2 regions of the Pseudoalteromonas sp. bablab_jr011 genome follow, and region 2 is predicted to be linked to the other one. Evidence: predicted binding sites of a transcription regulator. Region 2 holds the regulator's gene; the other holds the start of a gene.
The links. The regulator LexA, encoded in region 2, represses DNA repair genes until DNA is damaged. The targets are predictions, from matches to a motif close to TACTGTATNNNNATACAGTA.

Region 1 (4,514 bases), on a different contig from region 2:
TACTGCGTATGCTGCCATCAACAGCAAATTTAATATCGGCATTGTGATTACTTTGCAAGTGAGACTCGTTAAGTAATAACTGGCTAGTAACGACATTATTCGCTTGTTCAGCAATATTTGTTTTTGTTTTTATCAAGCCGTTAAATTGACGACTTAAGCGTTCACTCGAATGCTTTAAAAGTTCGTGTTCTTCAAAAACGAGCTGTTTTTCTTCTGATTTAAGCATTAATGCCGCTGCACAAATACCCGCAATTAAACAAATTGCAGAAATCAGCAGCGATAGCTTCATACTTAACGAATTCACACCAAAACGAGATGGCGGGCGTCGATACACCACAGGACTACCTTATTAATAATTGTTATTATTTATTATCCAAAAACAAATATACCAGATTCATTTTTAGATTTATAAATTTTTTATGAAGATTGATGAATTTTCATAACTAATCCATGTGTTTTGCAAATTCCTTCGATATGCTGTTGACTTTATAAACGACACTTCTTACATTAACTGGATGAAACACATTATTTCTCGCACTTATTTTTCGTTTTTTAGCTTCTTTAGATAGAGGAGGCTTAACTGTTTGCGAGATAAATTCACCGAATAGCTAAAGCCTCCCTCTTGGGAGGCTTTTTTGTTTGTGCACTGTTTTGGAATGAGGAAACCAACATGAGCAACGATGCATTAAATGCGTTACGACACGATATCAATGAAATAGATTCCGATTTATTAGTATTACTCGCAAAACGACGACGTATTAGTCACAGTGTTGTTGAATATAAAATTGCTAACAATAAACCGATTCGCGATGAAGCCCGCGAACAAGCATTGCTTGAAAAGCTAATAAGCTATGGAAAGTCGCTGGGGTTAGACGCCTACTACATCAATAATGTGTTCCAGACTATTTTGGAAGACTCCGTATTAAATCAACAGGCCATGTTACAAAAAAGCCTGAACCCAGATGCAATGAGCGAAACGCATCGTGTGGCATATTTAGGTGGTCAGGGCTCATACAGCCAATTAGCATGTCATAAATACTTTAGCCGCCGCCCGGGTAAAGTCATAGAAATAGGCTGCTCGAGCTTTGAGCAAATCACGGGGAAAGTTGAAAATGGCCAAGCCGACTTTGGCTTGTTGCCGATTGAAAACACAAGTTCGGGCAGTATCAATGAAGTCTTTGATTTATTACAACACGCCCAAGTTTCTATTGTAGGTGAAGTTACTCACAGTGTTGAGCATTGTTTACTTGCAATACCGGGCACTGAGCTTTCACACATCAATAAAATATATGCGCATCCACAACCTTTCGCACAGTGCAGTCGTTTTGTGCAAGGGCTCGGTGATATCCAACATGAAACCTGTGATTCGACATTTCACGCGCTACAATCCGCAGTTGAGAACCCGAATAGTGCGGCCATTGGCTCTGCTCAGGCGGGTAAAAATGTTGGCCTCGAGGTTGTTAAGTCTGGACTTGCAAACCAAAGTGAAAACCACAGCCGCTTTATTGTTGTTGCACGTAAACCATTGCAAGTCTCTAAACAAATCCCCACTAAAACAAGTTTGATTATGGCAACTAAACAGCAAGCAGGTTCGCTTGCAGATGCCTTGATGATATTTAAACACCATCAAATTAACCTTGTAAAACTAGAGTCTCGACCAGTGCCAGGAAATCCATGGGAAGAAGTGTTTTACGTTGATTTAGAAGCAAACCTAGATGATGCACATGTAAAACAAGCGCTAGAAGAGCTAAAAGAGCATACCCAATACACACGCGTACTGGGTTGTTATCAAAGTGAATCTCTACAAGCTGTGAGTGTTTAACCTTCATTCATACACATATAGTAAAGGAGCCGTTGGCTCCTTTACTATTTATCTGCGTTGTTTTTACGAATATTCATCGCAGGCACTTGCACCCTGCGCAGTCCCTAAGCATAATCTTGAAAACAATTAGAAATGAGATTTTTCATGAGTTGGTTAGCTGAGTTAGCAAACAAAAGAACCCCTTGGGTATTATTAGCCTTAACGGCACTCGCATTTGAAATAACAGCCCTGTTTTTTCAATATAGTATGGGTCTAGAACCCTGTATTATGTGCATATACCAACGCACAGCGATGCTTGGTCTCTTAGCCGCGGGTATCATTGGAGCAATAAACCCACACGCTGTAACCTGCCGATTAATCGCCTTTGCAACGTGGGGAATCTCTGCCATTTGGGGCTACTTTATCGCAAAAGAGCACATTGCTATGCAAAACAACACAGATCCATTTGCATTTAGCTGTGCGTTTGAGCCAAATTTCCCTAGTTTCATGCCCCTACATGAATGGATCCCGCACTTTTTCGCAGCAACAGGAGACTGTGGTAATATTGATTGGCAATTTGCGTCAATGAGTATGCCCGCATGGATGGAAGTCATCTTTGCCGCATATTCAATTGTTTTTGTCGGGGTTTTAGCAAGCCGCTTACTAGTCAAAAAGTCACTGTAATGATTTACTTTTTTAGCAGTCAAATTCCTGAATTAAAGACCTTTAAAGTAAGGCAGCGTCAGCAGATAATAGCAATTGCACTGACCCACTTAAGCCCAATGCATAAAATCGTTTTATCTGTGTGCAAACTGGCATTTTTAGCGCCCTTGTTTCTAGGCCTTGCCTACTTTGAAGGTTGGATGCTTTTACCTTGGTTATTATTAGCGGGATTAAGCTACCCATTAATCACAACGCCGGTTGAAAATATGTTCGCTCAACCTCACCTGCGAAAAGCGATACAAGAGTTTAAACAGGGCGAATAGACGCCCTGTTTAAGTTACTATTTAGTTAAAGCGAAATTTTTCCTTCTATTTTAGCGAACAATTTATCACCAATCCCCTTAACCTCTTTCAGTTGCTTAACTGATTTAAATGGGCCTTGATTCTTACGATGCTCAACAATGGCTTGAGCCTTCGATTTACCAATGCCAGGTAACTGAGAAAGTTGCTCTACAGTGGCTTTATTGATACTCACTTTTTGAATTTTTGTTTGCACTGACTCAGCTGGTTTTTCAGCGAGTGCCTGAGTCGCCGGCAGTAATGCAAGACTTGCTGCAAATAGTAAACTTGATAAAAACTTCATTGTTTCCTCCATGATGTCCTTACGTGGACTGTTAAATAGTCTCGTCACCGAACACTAATTCCATTACATTCGTCACTAATTTGGTGACAAACTAAATAAAGTCAATTTATGCCTTTTTGTCAAATTAATGTCATAAAAAATACACACACGCAGCTTGCAAATTCGGCCCCAAACGATTACTGTATATAAAAACAGTAATCAAAGTAGCGATTACACGCTGCAAATGCCACGCTTGAATGCAGGAGAAATCATGGCTGTTGTTGTTAAATATGTTGTAGAAAGAAACGGAGTCGAGCGCATGACGTTTACTACCAAAAAAGAAGCTGATGCGTACGATAAAATGCTCGACATCGCTGAGTCGTTAGAGCTCATGCTTGAGAAGGTAGATGTACCATTAAGTGAGCAACAAATTGAATCTCTAGCCCTTGAAATAGCAAAAGAAAAAGACCAATTTATGGCTGTACTAAAAGGCGCTAAAGAACTGCCTAGCAAACCGAAAAAAGCCAAATCAGCAGACACAGATAAAGTCGCTGATATAAAAGAAAAAGCAGCCAGTTAATATCCCTTACTTTAGCAGCGGATATTATTCATCAAAGTAACCGGTCACTCTTAAAGTAGAGTTAAAAAAATTAACACAAAAAAGGGCAACTTATGTTGCCCTTTTTAATTACATTCTAAAAAATGACACTTAGCGTCCTAAAGTGACGATTCAACTTCATCAAATAATTGTGTAATTTCTTGTTTTGGCTCTGATGTGTTCAAGCTAACGACCACAATGGCAATACTTGATAAGATAAAGCCCGGTACAATTTCATAAATAATGGCACTTAACTTTTCACCATCAATCGTAATCGGTGCATAAATCCAAAACAGCACTGTCGCAGCGCCCACAACCATTCCCGCTATTGCCCCTTGTAGGTTCATTCGTCTCCAATAAAGGCTAAGCAACACTAACGGTCCAAATGCAGCACCAAACCCTGCCCATGCATTGCTCACTAAATCTAATATAGAGTTATCACGGTCATAAGCTAAGTAGATAGCAAAAACGGCAACCAACATCACACTAACACGACCAATTAATACCAACTCTTTTTGAGACGCGTCGCGATTCAGGTAAATTTTATAAAAATCCTCAGTCAAAGAGCTCGAACACACTAATAACTGCGAAGAAATAGTACTCATAATCGCTGCTAAAATTGCAGCTAGGAGAAAACCTGCGATCAGTGGGTGGAAAATGAGTTCAGATAAAACTAAGAAAATTGTTTCTTTATCGTCAATTGGCATTTGGTTTTCAAGCATATAAGCCGCACCGAATAAACCAGTAAATACAGCACCAATTGCAGACAATGTCATCCAAGACATACCAATACGACGCATGGTAGGCATATCTTTAACAGAGCGCACTGAC
Region 2 (16,553 bases):
TTGATGAGTAAGTGTGCATTGGCATTGGCAATAATTTCAGTTTTAGTTGGTGTGCTCATAGCACGACCTGATTGACCGTCAAAGTTAAACACGCCTTTATTAGTCGTCACTTCGATGATGGGAGTGGTTAAAAAATGACGGTATTGAATGCTATCAATTTGCTGAAATTGTTTGGTTATTTGGTCAAGAGAAGCGGGGTAATCATGCAAGGTAAATGGATTATCTAAGCTACGATTGGCTAAATGTTTACCATGTACTTTTTGAAGGGGTATTGAGCTCATTACTAAGCCCCCTAATAACCAAAAAAAGAGTTGTATGGCGAGTAAGTAACCCAGCCACTTATGCCCTTTACGGGCATATTTAAATACGCGCTTATTCATTGATTACCTCTTATTATTTTTTTATTGGGCAGCGGTATAGACAGAGCGACTCAACGCTCTTGCAGCATTTACTGTATTCTAAATTTGGTTTATGTACAAAACTGAGTTAAAGTTTCAGAGATATCAATAGAGGGTAAAAACGAGAGTATGTCGGAAATTCAATTTTTAAATGTAGATCTGGAACTTGAATCAAAACACGATATGAGTGCGCTGGTAGCTGATTTAAAGAAAAACGCCATGGTTTTACATTACGACCAAGATGAATACCGTCAATTAGCACGTATTGAAGCCGCGGCTGATATCGGCACACCAGATAAAGCTATCAACCAATTATGTGAACTTATAGAGTCGTGCTCACGCAATGCATTAAAGCAATGGTTGTCTTGCTCAAAGCGTACTTTTGATATTGGGTTTGAGTCGGGTGACTCACCTAAATGTTTTAATCAAGCCCTGCACGCAGACACCTTATTACGTATTTCAGCGATTGGCGCAGGGCTCGAAATTACTATTTATCCTGTTGAGCGTTAATCACTAACGCTTGACTACCGCTGCGGTCATTCGTGATACGCAGCATAGTTCACCTGCCGCATTCGTTATTTTAATTTCCCATACAGATGTTCGCTTACCTAAGTGCAGTGGCTTTGCCGTGGCTGTTAAGAGGCCTTTTCGAGAGGCTTTAATGTGATTGGCATTTATTTCTTGGCCAACAGCATAATATGCGGTGAAGTCGACCACAAAATTGGCTGCATAACTTGCTACAGTCTCTGCTAAAACAACATTAGCACCACCATGGACCATCCCCATAGGGTTATGATGCTCTGGAATAGCGGGCATAGTGGCCACTAAATAATCGTCGCCGATTTCGGTTATTTCAATGCCCATTGTTTTCATTAATGTGCCTTGCCCAGTAATACCCTGTTCGAGTTCTTTACATAATTCGAGGGTGAATGGTTGATACCAAATGCTCATTGTGTTTCCTTCGCAAACTAACTTCTTAAGTGAAATATCGGTATACAATATGGTATCTATCCCCACCGTTCAATGCTTGTTTTTTATCATGAGAGGAAGGGGAATTTAAATTTGCGATTTTCAGATAACTGTATATACTCACAGTTAAATGTACTGTATGGAAAACCAGTTGTATGCGCCCATTAACAAAACGCCAATCGCAAATTTTAGAACTTATTAAAGTATTTATTAAAGACACTGGTATGCCACCTACGCGTGCTGAAATAGCGCAAACATTGGGATTTAAAAGTGCCAATGCCGCTGAAGAGCATCTAAAAGCACTGGCAAAAAAAGGCATGATTAAAATGAAGCCTGGAGCAAGCCGAGGCATTCAATTAGTCGAAGAAGACGAGCCAGAACAGCTTGGCTTACCACTGATTGGGCGTGTTGCCGCGGGTGAACCTATTTTGGCGCAAGAGCATGTAGAAAGCCATTGTCAGGTTGACCCTGCATTGTTTAAACCCGCTGCAGACTTCTTATTGCGAGTTAACGGCATGAGTATGAAAGACATTGGCATCATGGATGGTGACTTACTGGCAGTACACAAAACGCAAGTTGCAGAAAATGGCCAAGTTGTTGTGGCACGTGTCGATGACGATGTGACTGTAAAACGTTTAGAAAAAGCAGGACGTAAAGTATTTTTGCATGCTGAAAATGAAGAGTTTGCCCCGATTGAAGTGGACTTAGAGCATGAGTCATTTAATATTGAAGGCTTAGCTGTTGGGGTTATTCGCAACGCTGATTGGATGTAGCTTTTTATATTACGCGTTAATCGTTACAAGCAGAGTAATTTCTTTATCTGCTTTGCTAAACTTTTTTGAAACAACGCACCAAATTGATTCAATTTGGTGCGTTGTTTGTTTTTGACCGTTTACCTAAGATTTGTTAACCCTTACTTTCTACATAAAGCCTTATACGGCGCAGTTTTCCTTTCTTTTTAAGTTTTTATACTTGCCTTAAGTATTAATTAACGCGCTGATTATAGTTGTTATTTTTGCACCAAAATAAACATTTATTACCACAAAAACTTGCTTATTGCTCATTTTTTAACTAATTGGTTAAGTACATTGTATTAACACCTATTTACGAAAAAGACACACAACAAATGTGTAAGGGGGTTAAACAATGAGTGTGTCGTTCATTGCGTCGTGATGATACACAGACCCAAGCTGTTTGCAGATGACACATCAACCATCGATTGGTTTGGGTATTTAAACAATAAAAAAAACGAATGGGCACCAGCTGTAACGCCTTTTCGCTTTGCGTCTTGCAATAGCAATAAAAGGAGCTGTCACATGGGTAAACTGCGTTACACCTTGTGGCTTATATTGGTAGCACTTCCGCAACTTGCTTTGGCAAATAGCCAATTCAATATGCGTAAAGGTGTCACTGATATAAGTAATAATGTTTATGAATTACATATGACGATATTTATTATTTGTTGTGTGATTGGCATCATCGTATTTGCGGTGATGTTTTGGGCTTTGATACATCATCGTAAGTCTAAAGGAGCAAAGCCTGCCCAATTCCATGAAAGCACGAAGGTTGAGATACTTTGGACTGCAATTCCATTTGTGATCTTAATCGCTATGGCGATCCCTGCCACCAAAACGCTTATTGCCATGGAAGATGCTTCAAAAGCAGATATTACAGTCAAAGTAACAGGGTCGCAGTGGAAGTGGCACTATGAATACATGGGAGAAGATATTGCTTTCTATTCGATTTTAGCGACACCGAAAGATCAAATAGATAATCAAGCCGAAAAAACAGAGCACTACCTACTCGAAGTCGACAAACCTCTGGTGTTACCAATCAACAAAAAAGTACGTTTTTTAATGACCTCTGATGATGTAATACATTCTTGGTGGGTTCCTGATTTTGCCGTGAAAAAAGATGCCAATCCCGGCTTTATAAATGAAGCATGGACACGCATTAACGAGCCCGGTATGTACCGCGGTCAATGCGCAGAGTTATGTGGTAAAGACCATGGTTTTATGCCGGTGGTTGTTGAGGCATTGCCAGAAGATGAGTTTGCGACTTGGCTTGCAGACGCAAAACAAGCGAAAGAACAAGCCGCTGCTGCAGATGCCGCATTACTTGATCAAACTCTTTCGAAAGATGAATTAGTTGTTTTAGGCGAACAAGTCTATATGGCCAGCTGCGCAGCCTGCCATCAGCCCACTGGCATGGGATTGCCGGGTGTATTTCCAGCCTTAAAAGGCAGCCCAATCGTGTTGGGCGATGTGAACGATCATATTGATATTGTTTTACATGGTAAGCCAGGTACAGCGATGCAAGCGTTTGATAAACAGCTTTCAATAAAACAACTTGCAGCAGTCATCACTTATAAACGCAATGCGTGGGGTAACAATACCGGTGATGTCATTCAACCGAGTCAGATTCAAGCAGCAATTGATGCAGCAGCGGAGGCGAACTAATGAGTAACGTTATTAATGAGCAAGCCACTGAGCATGCGCATCACGACCACCATCATCCAGCGAAAGGTTTCAAGCGTTGGTTATATACAACCAACCATAAAGACATAGGTAGTTTGTACCTGATCTTCTCGTTGACGATGTTTTTAATTGGCGGCGCCATGGCTATGGTGATCCGTGCTGAATTATTCCAACCTGGTTTACAATTGGTTGATCCTCACTTTTTTAACCAAATGACCACAGTACATGGGTTGATCATGGTATTTGGGGCTGTGATGCCCGCCTTTACAGGGCTTGCAAACTGGATGGTACCTATGATGATAGGTGCGCCAGATATGGCCTTACCACGAATGAACAACTGGAGCTTTTGGATTTTACCTTTTGCCTTCCTTATTTTATTGGCATCGCTGCTTATGCCCGGTGGTGGTCCCGCTTTTGGTTGGACGTTCTATGCACCGCTTTCAACGACTTACAGTAACGATAATACCGCGCTGTTTGTGTTTGCAGTGCATATTATGGGTATTAGCTCAATTATGGGCGCTATCAATGTCATTGTGACAATTGTAAACCTTAGAGCGCCGGGTATGACATGGATGAAACTGCCTCTATTTGTATGGACGTGGCTGATCACGGCTTTCTTACTGATTGCTGTTATGCCCGTGCTGGCAGGTGCCGTGACAATGGTATTGACCGATAAGTACTTTGCGACCAGCTTTTTTGATGCTGCTGGTGGCGGAGATCCGGTGATGTTCCAGCATATTTTCTGGTTCTTTGGTCACCCTGAAGTCTACATTATGATCTTACCGGCGTTCGGTATTATCTCAACGATTGTGCCGACCTTTTCGCGCAAAAAATTATTCGGCTATGCGTCCATGGTGTATGCAACCTCATCAATAGCACTCTTAAGCTTTATTGTTTGGGCACACCACATGTTTACGACAGGTATGCCGGTTGCTGGCGAATTGTTCTTTATGTACGCGACGATGCTGATTTCGGTGCCAACTGGGGTAAAAGTGTTTAACTGGGTGGCAACAATGTGGCGAGGCTCTATTAGCTTTGAAATACCCATGATGTTTGCAATCGCCTTTATTGTGTTATTTACGTTAGGTGGTTTTTCGGGGCTTATGCTTGCTATTACACCGGCCGATTTTCAGTATCATGACACCTACTTTGTGGTTGCCCACTTCCATTATGTATTAGTTACAGGTGCTGTGTTCTCCATTATGGCTGGGGCCTATTATTGGCTGCCGAAGTGGACGGGCAATATGTATAACGAGACCTTGGCTAAATGGCACTTTTGGTTATCGCTTGTAAGCGTTAACGTGCTGTTTTTCCCAATGCACTTTGTGGGGCTTGCAGGTATGCCCCGCCGTATTCCAGATTACGCACTTCAATTTGCTGATTTCAATGCCATCATCAGTATCGGTGGGTTTGCGTTTGGTTTATCGCAACTGCTGTTTGTTTTAGTGGTCTTTAAGTGTGCCAGAGGCGGCGAAAAAGCCCCCGCTAAAGTATGGGATGGCGCTGAAGGATTGGAGTGGGAAGTTGACTCACCAGCACCGTATCACACCTTTGAGACGCCACCGGAGATTAAGTAATGAATCACGCACCTTTGCTTAAAAAGCTGTTGTTAGCATGTTTAGCTATGTTTGCATTTGCCTTCGCATTGGTGCCGCTTTATGACGTGTTTTGTGATGTTACGGGCCTCAATGGTAAACCCTCACTTGAACAAGCCAAAGTCAGTGAGCATGTAAATACTGAACGTCAGGTTGATGTGAGTTTTACAACTCATGCGCAAAGTGGCGCCCCATTCAAAGTGGAGTCTGAGCAGTACAGCGTCGCTGTGCAGCCAGGCGCCATGCGAGAAGTTAAGTTTAGTGCTAAAAATACCAGTAATACTGACAAGGTAATGCAAGCTATCCCAAGTGTTTCACCCGGTAAAGCAGCAAAGTATCTACATAAAATTGCTTGTTTTTGTTTTGATCAACAGCCGTTAAAAGCAGGAGAAGAAGTGGAATTCACTTTACTGTTTTATGTTGATACTGAACTACCCGATGACGTGGAAGAGCTAACATTGTCGTACACCGTGTTTGATATTAGCGGGCAAGTTGTGGCCAAGAACGATTAAGCCGCCAAGCTAATTGCTAATTAGGAGCAAACAAAATGAATCAAAATTACGAAAAATATTATGTGCCAGCCGAGAGTCCTTGGCCAATTGTTGGGGCTGTCGCAATGTTTTTAATTGCAGTAGGCGCAGGCCTCACTGTAATGCAAGTAAACGGCGAAGGAAGCAGTGGTCAGTTCGTCTTATATCTTGGTATTGCGATCCTCATATATATGGTTTTTAGTTGGTTTAAAAACGTGATTGAAGAGTCGCACAAAGGCTTATATTCAGCACAAATGGATCGCTCATTCAGACAAGGTATGAGTTGGTTTATTTTTTCTGAAGTGATGTTTTTTATGGCGTTCTTTGGGGCATTATTTTACGCCCGCATGATCTCGGTACCTTGGTTAGGTGGTGCGGGGAATAATGCCATGACCAACGAGGTACTTTGGCCTTCATTTGAGGCCGTATGGCCATTGTTGACAACCCCTGCGGGAGAGACAACACAAGCAATGGGTTGGCAAGGCTTACCGCTGATTAATACCCTTATTCTATTAACTTCATCGGTCACTATCCACTTTGCGCATGTTGCCATAGAAAACAATAAGCGGGGGGCACTCAAAACGTTCTTATCACTCACTGTGTTGCTTGGTGTGGTGTTTTTGGCTCTGCAAGTTTATGAGTATATGCATGCATACCAAGACTTGGGTCTAACCCTTGATGCGGGAGTGTATGGCAATACCTTCTTTTTGCTGACCGGCTTTCACGGCATGCATGTGACCTTAGGGACAATTATTTTATTTGTGGTACTGCTGCGAATTTTTAAAGGTCACTTTACCAGTGAAAAGCATTTTGCCTTTCAAGCTGCGGCTTGGTACTGGCACTTTGTTGACGTGGTGTGGTTGTGTTTATTTGTATTTGTGTACGTGCTGTAGCGTTATGAATTGGCGATGGGTTAGTGTGAATAAAGCCCAGTTTTAATGCCGCAATAATGATGATCAGTACCATGGCAGAGAAAAACACTCGTCGACCTAAATAGTGAGACATCGGTCGCGAGTGTTGCTTAGTAGACATCATCACAAATAGCGCCCGAAACAGATTAAACACGATATATAACAATAACAGTGTAATGATGATTTTTATCATTTTAGGTTTCCTAGATGCAGTTGATTTTAAGGCGTAAACAAAAGCTTAGCTCAATTATTGCAATTTGCGTTGTGTCACTTGCGGTGCTGGTGTGTTTACGGCTGAGTGTGTGGCAGTATCAACGTGGTGAGCAAAAACAACAGCAATTAAGCCAGCTTGAGCAGTCAGAACAGCAAGGTGTAATGGACTGGCAGGCATTTCAATTATTACCTAATCAGGTTGATAAAACAGGTTTAAAGCTGACTTTGCATGGGCTCATCAATACGCAGCGTTATTGGCTGTTAGATAATCAGATTTACCAAGGACAAGTAGGATACGACCTACTTGCTGCTGTAAAAATTAATGATGATATAGCGCCTGTCATTGTTAATTTCGGCTGGTTGAAGGCACCGATTGATCGTAGTCAACTCCCCACCGTAAATTGGCCTCAACCTTCACACATATCTACCACAGTGCAACTCAAACAAGGTCAGCTGCAAGGCTTTACGCTAGCAGATGAAATTGGCGCTGAAGCTGGCTGGCCTAAGCGTATTCAAGCAATTGATTTAGACATTTTTAGTCGTCAACTAGCGCAACCTCTGCAACCGTTTTTAGCCTACCGCCTTGCAGCTGATGACATAGCGACTCCTCATTACGAAAGTGTAGTGATGGGGCCAGACAAGCATTATGCCTACGCTGTGCAGTGGCTGCTCATTGGTGCGGCCTGTGTTGTTATAGCTTATTTTGCGATGAGAAGGAGACGTAATGAAAGTTAATCCACTTAGTTTATTTGCTCTATGTTGCTTTGTGCCACTGGCGTTAGCGTATACAGCATTGAAACTTGATTGGCTGCCCAGCGGTTCAAGTAATTACGGGGAGCTGTTAGAAACAGAAGTAAAGCTTGCAAATTGGCAGCAGGGCGATCCGAAACCATGGACGATTGCGCTTAACTACCCAAAAAGCTGTCACTCGGTTTGTGAAGCCCAGTTAGCCAGCTTAGACAACCTTCATATTGCCTTGGGTAAGAATCAGCAAAAGGTTGATGTTGCCGTTCTTACAAATCAGCAAGATATAGCCACTAGTTGGCGACAATTAGATGAAAACTCAGCGCTTAAAGCGGGAGATTTATATTTGGTCGATCATATGGGCTTGGTGGTACTGCACTATCCTTACACTGATGAGCCAGAACAAAACAGATTAATTCAAAAAGGGTTACTGAAAGATCTAAAAAAACTACTTAATTATGCGCGTTCAAGTTAAAGCTCAGTAAGGATGCAAAAGATGTATAAAAATTATAAATATTTAGTCTTAATTACGTGTTTTATGTCGGTGTTAGTCGTTGGACTGGGGGCTTATACACGGCTCAGTGATGCAGGTTTAGGCTGCCCGGACTGGCCCGGTTGCTATGGGTTTTTAACGGTGCCAAAGCACGAAACAGCATTACTACATGTTGAACAAAACTACCCAGATATGATGTTTGAAGCGGCAAAAGCGTGGAAAGAAATGATCCATCGTTATTTTGCCGGTGCGCTTGGGTTATTTATTTTGGCTTTGTTTGTTTTGGCTTGGTTAAAACGCCAATACCCAACTACCCCAGTTAAGTTAACGTTACTGCTCCTTTTGTTAGTGGTATTTCAAGCCGCGCTAGGTATGTGGACCGTTACCATGAACTTACAACCATTAGTGGTGATGGGGCATTTGCTTGGGGGATTCAGTATTTTGTCTTTAGTGTTCTTGTTGTACTTGAGGCTAACCACAAAACCCATTGTGGGTGGGGATGCAGGAGCTCGGCCATATTACCGATTAGCCTTGATTGGCTTAGTCGTCCTGATACTTCAGATTGCCTTAGGAGGGTGGCTTGCGGCTAATTATGCGGCACCGCACTGCAATGGGTTGCCATTGTGCAGTTATGCTCAACCTTTCTCGTTAAAGAGCGTTTTTCAACTGCCACTTGAACACAGTACTTATGAATATGGTGTTTTATCGCAGCAGGCACGTATGTCTATTCACTTATTACACCGTATTTGGGCCCTTGTTACCTGTGTTGTATTGGCACTCATTATGTGGCGTATCTATTCGCACTCTTATTCTCGAAAAATAAAGCATTGCACGGTCACCGTGTTAATAGCCTTACTGTGTCAAATCTGTTTAGGCCTTGCGGTTGTTCATTGGCATTTCCCTTTAAGCGTAGCGCTTGCTCATAACTTAATGGCAGCCATGTTGTTATTAACAATGGTTAGACTATGTTTCCACTTAAAAGCAAGAACTTAGGAGGCGATAATGGCCTTAACATTACGTACTGAAAAATCAATATTTTCTCATGGTCATGCGTTGTTAAAAGACTATCTTGCGATTAGCAAATTTAAAGTCGTTGCGATGCTTGTTCTCACCGCATGGGTTGGTTTAGCACTTGCTCCTGATATGGGGCGAGGTCTTTTTGTTCAATTGGCAAGTTTGTTGGGTATAGGTTTACTCTCAGCCGCTGCTGCGGTGATTAATCATGTTGTTGATAGTGAAATTGATAGCAAGATGGCGCGTACTCGCCACCGTCCTGTCGCTAAGGGGCGTTTGAGCAAGCAACATGCTTTAAGTTTTGCAGCTGCTATTGGTACTGCAGGCTTTATGATGTTGATCATTTGGGCAAACACCTTAACGGCGATACTGACACTTTTTGCGTTAGTGGGTTATGCATTTATTTACACTTCTTTTTTAAAGCGTGCCACACCCCAAAATATTGTTATAGGGGGGCTGGCCGGTGCTATGCCACCCTTATTAGGGTGGGTGTCTGAAACGGGTCATATGGCGGCAGCGCCTTGGCTACTTGTTATGATTATTTTTACCTGGACTCCGCCTCACTTCTGGGCGTTAGCGATTGCGCGTAAAAGTGACTATGAGCGCGCAAAAATTCCGATGTTACCCGTTACTCATGGTATCGAATTTTGTAAAACATGTGTGGTCGCTTACTCTGTTTTACTGGCATTGGTGTGTGTATTACCTTATTTAATTGGTATGTCAGGGGGCATATACTTAATGGCGGCAAGTGCGTTAAATGCCATTTTCGTTTATAAAGCATTAAAGCTAAAACTGGGTGGGAAAGATGATACCGCGATGGACTTATTTCGTTTTTCAATTGTGCATTTAATGCTACTCTTTATCGCCTTATTTATTGATAAATGGTTGCTTTTATGACGCGTTTTTTAGTGGCACTTTGTTTGGGAGTGGTGTTTTTTTTAACGGGCTGTAGCCCCGAAAAATCACCTCCCGATGTGGATGCGCTGGTGTATCAGCAAGCCAAGCCTGTTAAGTCATTTACATTGATTGATCAGCATGGCGACACCGCCGATAATAGTCGCTTCAAAGGTCATTGGAATTTAGTCTTTTTAGGTTACACAAGTTGCCCTGATATTTGCCCAATGACGTTGGCTAAATTGACCAGTGTGCAACAGCAGCTGAGCCAAGATTACACGGTACAAGTGTGGTTTGTAGCGGTTGATCCAAAACGAGATACCACCGCAAAACGCAAAGCCTATATTGATTATTTTAACCCTGATTTTTTAGCCGTATCAGGCCCTCATAAACAGCTCTTTCCCTTTGTTAGAGATTTAGGGCTCATTTACGCGATTAATGACAGTGATGAGCAAGAATATGCTGTTGATCACAGTGCGTCAGTCGTGATGGTTGACCCCGATGGCGCGGTACGCGCAATTTTCAAGCCCGAGTTTAAACAGGGCAATGTTCCGCTTATTAACGCCAGTACGTTAACAGAAGAGTTTAAAAAAATTGCAGATTATTATCACTAAGTATCTGTATAGACAAGTGTGATTATTTTCGAGGGAGCGATTGCTCCCTTTTTTGATTTCAACATGTAAGCTACTAAAAAATTTTACAATTTTTTAATTCAATTAATGGCAATTTTAATAACTCGGTCTAAGCTTTTGTTATGAATTGTTTTAAGCAGGGAAAGTGCCAGTAATGTTGAAGCTTCCTACTGAATTAGCCATCACTCAAGTCGAATCACTACATCAAGATTTGTTGCAAGAGTTGTCAGCAAACGATGATATTTGCCTTGATATTAGTGAGGTGACTCGTGCCGATACGGCCTCAATTCAGCTGTTATGTTCATTACAAAAGCATTTGCTTTCAGTCCAACACAAAATTATTTGGGTAGGCGAAAGCAAGCCGTTGCAAGAGGCAATAAATAGTTTGGGCTTAAGTCATTATCTTGTACTTGAGAATACCAATTAAGAGGTTTTTATGAAAAGAATTTTAGCTGTTGATGACTCTGCATCTATGCGACAAATGGTAGGTTTTACGCTAAAAAAAGCAGGCTTTGAAGTCACGGAAGCAAAAGATGGCAGTGAGGCGTTGAACATAGCTAAACAGCAAGGTTTCGATGCCGTTATATCCGATGTGAATATGCCAGTGATGGATGGTATTACGCTCATACGTGAATTACGTAGTTTACCAAACTATAAATTTACCCCTTTATTGATGCTAACGACCGAGTCTGGCCTTGATAAAAAATCCGAAGGAAAAGCAGCGGGGGCAACGGGATGGATTGTTAAACCATTTAATCCTGAGCAATTGTTAGCGGTTTTAAAAAAAGTGATTCGCTAACAATAGGAGCGGGGCATGAGTATAGATCTAAGCCAATTTTATGAAGTGTTTTTCGAAGAAAGCTTTGAAGGACTGGATGCTATGGAGGCTGAGTTATTAAACTTAGTTCCGGGCGAAGAAGACTCAGAAACAATCAACACTATTTTTCGTGCCGCGCATTCTATTAAAGGGGGCAGTGGTACATTTGGCTTTAATTCTGTTGCTGATTTTACCCATGTTTTAGAAACGCTGTTAGACCAAATTCGGGAAGGTTCACGAGATTTAACGGCTGAACATGTAAACTTATTACTAAAATCAGTAGATTGTTTACGAGCTTTACTTAGAGCATTGCAAGCAGAGCAGCAACCCGACTTAACCGAAGCGGATGAACTGCGAATCAAATTCGAAGAAATACTCGGTATGCGTGCGGCAAGTAAAGTGGCAGAGCCTGTGCAGGAGCCACTCAGCGAAAACAGTATTAATACTTTCCAAATCGATTTTAAACCACATCATCACTTATTTAAAACCGGCAATGAACCGCTGTACATGATCAGTGAATTAGCTGAGTTAGGTGACTTAGAAACTCAAGCGTTTCAAGATGCTGTTCCTGATATTACCGACCTCGCCCCCGAAGATTGCTTTTTGTCGTGGCGTTTTTTCTTAACCACAGAAAAAGACCAGAGTTGTATCGAAGAAATTTTCGAATGGGTTGAGGATGACGCCGATATTACGATTACCTTATGCGGCGGTTTATTTGGTGATGAAGTCGCTGTGAGCGCGGCGCCATCAACGCAGGTTGAAACTGACAACAAAAATGAAAAAGCAGCCACCAAGCCCGATGCCGAAGTAAAGAAAGTCTCTGCTGTAAAATCAACAACAACCAACACCGAATCCACCTCAATCCGTGTTGGTATTGATAAAGTTGACTCCTTAATCAACATGGTTGGTGAGTTAGTCATCACGCAAGCTATGCTGACTCAATTAGGTGAGCAAGAAATTACTGAAGCCACGATTGCATCGTTGCAAGAGGGGCTGGCTCAACTGGCACATAACACCCGCGATTTACAAGAAAGTGTTATGCGTATCAGAATGTTGCCTATTAGTTTTGTGTTCAGTCGTTTTCCTCGTTTAGTCCGCGATATTTCGCAAAAACTAGACAAACAAGTCGAACTGAAACTACTTGGTGAGCAAACTGAGTTAGATAAAACGGTGATGGAGAAGATTTCTGACCCGATGGTGCATTTGGTTAGAAACTCGCTTGATCATGGCCTTGAAACGGTCGATAAACGTGTTGCTGCCGGTAAAAATCCGGTTGGTACCGTGACGCTTAATGCCTTTCATCAAGGTGGCAATATTGTCATTGAAATTATGGATGACGGACAAGGCCTCAATACCACCAAAATTCGCGAAAAAGCCATTAAAAATGGCTTGATATCAGAAGCCGACGATCTGTCTGATAATGAAGTTAACGAACTAATTTTCTTACCCGGCTTTTCAACGGCTGACCAAGTGAGCGACTTGTCGGGTCGCGGTGTTGGTATGGATGTGGTTAGACGAAATATTGAAGCCTTGAGTGGTTCCGTTGAAGTGTCGTCTGCCCCAGGTGTTGGTTCAACGTTCACCATTCGCTTACCACTCACGCTGGCTATATTAGATGGTCAACTTGTTCGTGTGGCTGAGCATACCTACATTATTCCACTTATTTCGATTATTGAATCGTTGCAAATCGATATCACGAAGGTCAGTCGAGTTGGAAAAGATTTGGATGTGTTGCGGCTACGCGATGAATACATCCCGATTTTACGTCTATACAGTATTTTTAATCATCAAGGTGCGATTGAAACACTGGATAAAACCTTACTGGTGGTGGTGGAAAGTGACAACCAAAAAATTGGTTTATTGGTTGATGACTTATTATCCCAGCAACAGGTTGTTATTAAGAGCTTAGAGGCGAATTATCAAAAGGTCGATGGCGTCTCAGGGGCAACAATCTTAGGGGATGGCCGCGTTTCACTCATTGTTGATATTAGTGGCTTAATTAAGTTATCAGGGCTTAGAAAGCCCGGCAGTCAAGAGCTAATAATAGAGTCAAAAGCTAACTTGGAGGCGTCATGATTGCAGCACACGATGACCTACATAATAAGCTGAATATTGAGCAAGACCAAGATGTTAAACAGTTTCTAACCTTCTTTATGGCTGAAGAAGAGTACGGTGTAGATATTTTAACTGTGCAAGAAATACGCAGTTGGGAAGAAATAACGGTTATTCCAAACTCACCCGATTTCGTCAAGGGGGTGATCAACTTACGTGGCACGATAGTGCCTATTGTTGATTTGCGGTTGCGATTTGGTATTCCGGCTATTGAGTATGGGCCACTCACAGTGGTGATTGTACTGAAAGTAGAGTTAGAGAACGCAAGTAAAATTATAGGCATCGTTGTTGATGCTGTTTCGGATGTCTATAGCATTGCTGAGCATGAGGCAAAAGCAGTGCCACATCTATCTGACTCAGATAACGCACAGTACGTTGCGGGGTTAGTAAATGTGGGTGAAAAAATGGTCGCGTTACTCGACCTACAAAAAACAATGGACATTTAATTGGGTAGATTAACAAGAAGGTGAAGGGTATGGGATGGTTTAGCAGTCCTAAAAATGTTGAGTCAAATAATGATTTGGTTGTTGCAGCATTAAATAAATCGCTTGCAGTGATTGAGTTTCAACCGTCTGGGTCGATCATTACTGCCAATGCAAATTTTTTAAATGCCATGGGCTATCGGCTAGAAGAAGTTCAGGGTCAACATCATTCAATGTTTATTGCAGAAGAAGATGCACAAAGTCCCGAATACCAACAGTTTTGGCAGCGCTTGCGCAGCGGTGAATTTATTTCGGATGAATTTAAACGGTTCGGTAAAAACGGCAAAGAAATTTGGATCCAAGCAACCTATAACCCAATTATTGATAGCAATGGTAGCGTAGTCAAAGTGATTAAATTCGCCAGCGATATCACTGCACAGAAGGAGCTTGAAAAACAATCTAAACGTGATGCTGACCTGTCAAATGCACTGCGTGTATGCCAAGCAAATGTGATGATGGCTAACAATGATTTAGAAATAGTGTTTGTAAATGAGCAAGTGAAGCAAATGCTCAAAGCACGTGAAGCCGCATTGAAAACAGTGCTGCCTAGCTTTTCTGTTGAAAATTTAATTGGCACCTGTGTTGATGATTTTCATAAGCATCCTTCACATCAACGTGAATTACTAAAGAATTTATCTGAACCCTATAAAACGACGCTGCGCTTAGCGGGTCTTATTTTTAGCTTGATTGCAACCCCTTGGGTTAATTCGTCGGGTAAGCGTTTAGGGACAATTGTTGAATGGCAAGATATCACTGACAGTGTCAATAAAGCAGAAGCCGAAAAGCGTGAAGCTGAAGAGAATCTACGCGTACGTCGCGCGCTTGACCGCGTAGGCACTAACACCATGATTGCCGATGCGAATAACGACATCATCTATATGAACGAAGCGGTGCTCAATATGATGAAAGTGGCAGAGAGCGATCTTCGTAAAGACCTGCCTAACTTTAACAGCAGTAATTTACTCGGTCAGAATATTGATGTGTTCCATAAAAACCCTGCACATCAACGTAATTTATTATCAAAACTGAGTGATACCTACAGCACTGAGATTCAAGTAGGTGGACGTACTTTTGGTTTGGTAGCTAACCCTATTTTTACCCCTGAAAACGAACGAATTGGAACGGTTGTTGAGTGGGAAGATAGAACCGCAGAAGTTGCTATCGAGAAAGAAATCGCCGGTCTGGTAACCGCTGCAGGTAAAGGTGATTTAGAGGCACGAGTTGAAATTGCGGGTAAAACAGGCTTCTTCTTACGTTTAGCGCAGGGTCTAAATAGCTTAGTGGGTATTGTAGATGATGCCGTAAAAGACACTGCCAATATGCTTGATGCTATGGCTAATGGTGATTTATCTAAGCGTATTGAACAAGAGTACCAAGGTTCATTTGATAAATTAAAACGCGATGCGAATGCCACGGCTGATAAGTTAACGGAGGTTATTAACCGCATAAATACATCAGCGACACTGGTGGCCAGTGGTGCAGAAGAAATCTCGCAAGGCAATGCAGACTTAAGTCAACGTACTGAAGAGCAGGCATCTTCGCTTGAAGAAACAGCATCAAGTATGGAAGAGATGACCAGTACAGTTCGTCAAAATGCCGATAATGCAAAAGAGGTTAACGAGCTTGCCGAAGAGACTCGTAGCAAGGCACAAAAAGGAGGTGAGGTTGTCAACCGTGCCGTAACGAGTATGTCGGCTATTAATGAATCGAGTAAGAAGATAGCAGATATCATCAGTGTAATTGATGAAATTACCTTCCAAACTAATCTACTTGCATTAAATGCCGCGGTAGAGGCTGCACGTGCTGGTGAACAAGGGCGTGGCTTTGCGGTTGTTGCGGGTGAAGTGCGTAATCTTGCACAGCGCTCAGCTGCTGCGGCAAAAGAAATTAAAGAGCTTATTCGCGACAGTGTCGGCAAAGTTGAAGATGGCACATTATTGGTGAATGAATCAGGTTCAACGTTACAAGAAATTGTCACAGCGGTACAACGCGTAACGGCCATGATTTCGGATATTGCGCAGGCATCGGAAGAGCAAAGCTCAGGTATTGAGCAAGTAAATAAAGCCATTGCACAAATGGATGAAATGACACAGCAAAATGCGGCGCTTGTTGAGCAGGCATCTGCAGCAGGTGAATCAATGGCAGAACAAGCCAATGATATGCGCCGCTTGCTTAACTTCTTCTCGCTATCGAATCAAGAGGAAACAGACATCACAAGCAGAGTGACAGCGTCACCGATTAAACAATCGAGCCCGTCTGGGCGCTCAGCTCC

Region 1: a site for LexA is predicted at 3,284-3,303, ahead of JIG41_RS02500 (YebG family protein). Genes of this name have one in related genera too.

What each region holds. Positions count from the first base shown of each region.
Region 1 is NZ_JACDWU010000082.1:13,330-17,843, reverse strand. Features, by position in the region: gene JIG41_RS02525 (EAL domain-containing protein) at 1-337, opposite strand, end outside; gene JIG41_RS02520 (chorismate mutase) at 671-1,822, shown strand; gene dsbB (disulfide bond formation protein DsbB) at 1,967-2,485, shown strand; gene JIG41_RS02510 (DUF6170 family protein) at 2,485-2,787, shown strand; gene JIG41_RS02505 (helix-hairpin-helix domain-containing protein) at 2,813-3,106, opposite strand; gene JIG41_RS02500 (YebG family protein) at 3,357-3,665, shown strand; gene putP (sodium/proline symporter PutP) at 3,803-4,514, opposite strand, start outside.
Region 2 is NZ_JACDWU010000283.1:47,366-63,918, reverse strand. Features, by position in the region: gene JIG41_RS16500 (hypothetical protein) at 1-380, opposite strand, end outside; gene JIG41_RS16495 (hypothetical protein) at 528-908, shown strand; gene JIG41_RS16490 (PaaI family thioesterase) at 912-1,349, opposite strand; gene lexA (transcriptional repressor LexA) at 1,523-2,140, shown strand; gene coxB (cytochrome c oxidase subunit II) at 2,684-3,826, shown strand; gene ctaD (cytochrome c oxidase subunit I) at 3,826-5,421, shown strand; gene JIG41_RS16470 (cytochrome c oxidase assembly protein) at 5,421-5,951, shown strand; gene JIG41_RS16465 (cytochrome c oxidase subunit 3) at 5,987-6,862, shown strand; gene JIG41_RS16460 (DUF2909 domain-containing protein) at 6,762-7,073, opposite strand; gene JIG41_RS16455 (SURF1 family protein) at 7,088-7,828, shown strand; gene JIG41_RS16450 (hypothetical protein) at 7,818-8,312, shown strand; gene JIG41_RS16445 (heme A synthase) at 8,334-9,323, shown strand; gene cyoE (heme o synthase) at 9,333-10,241, shown strand; gene JIG41_RS16435 (SCO family protein) at 10,238-10,852, shown strand; gene JIG41_RS16430 (lipid asymmetry maintenance protein MlaB) at 11,025-11,297, shown strand; gene JIG41_RS16425 (response regulator) at 11,307-11,669, shown strand; gene JIG41_RS16420 (chemotaxis protein CheA) at 11,685-13,763, shown strand; gene JIG41_RS16415 (chemotaxis protein CheW) at 13,760-14,245, shown strand; gene JIG41_RS16410 (methyl-accepting chemotaxis protein) at 14,275-16,553, shown strand, end outside.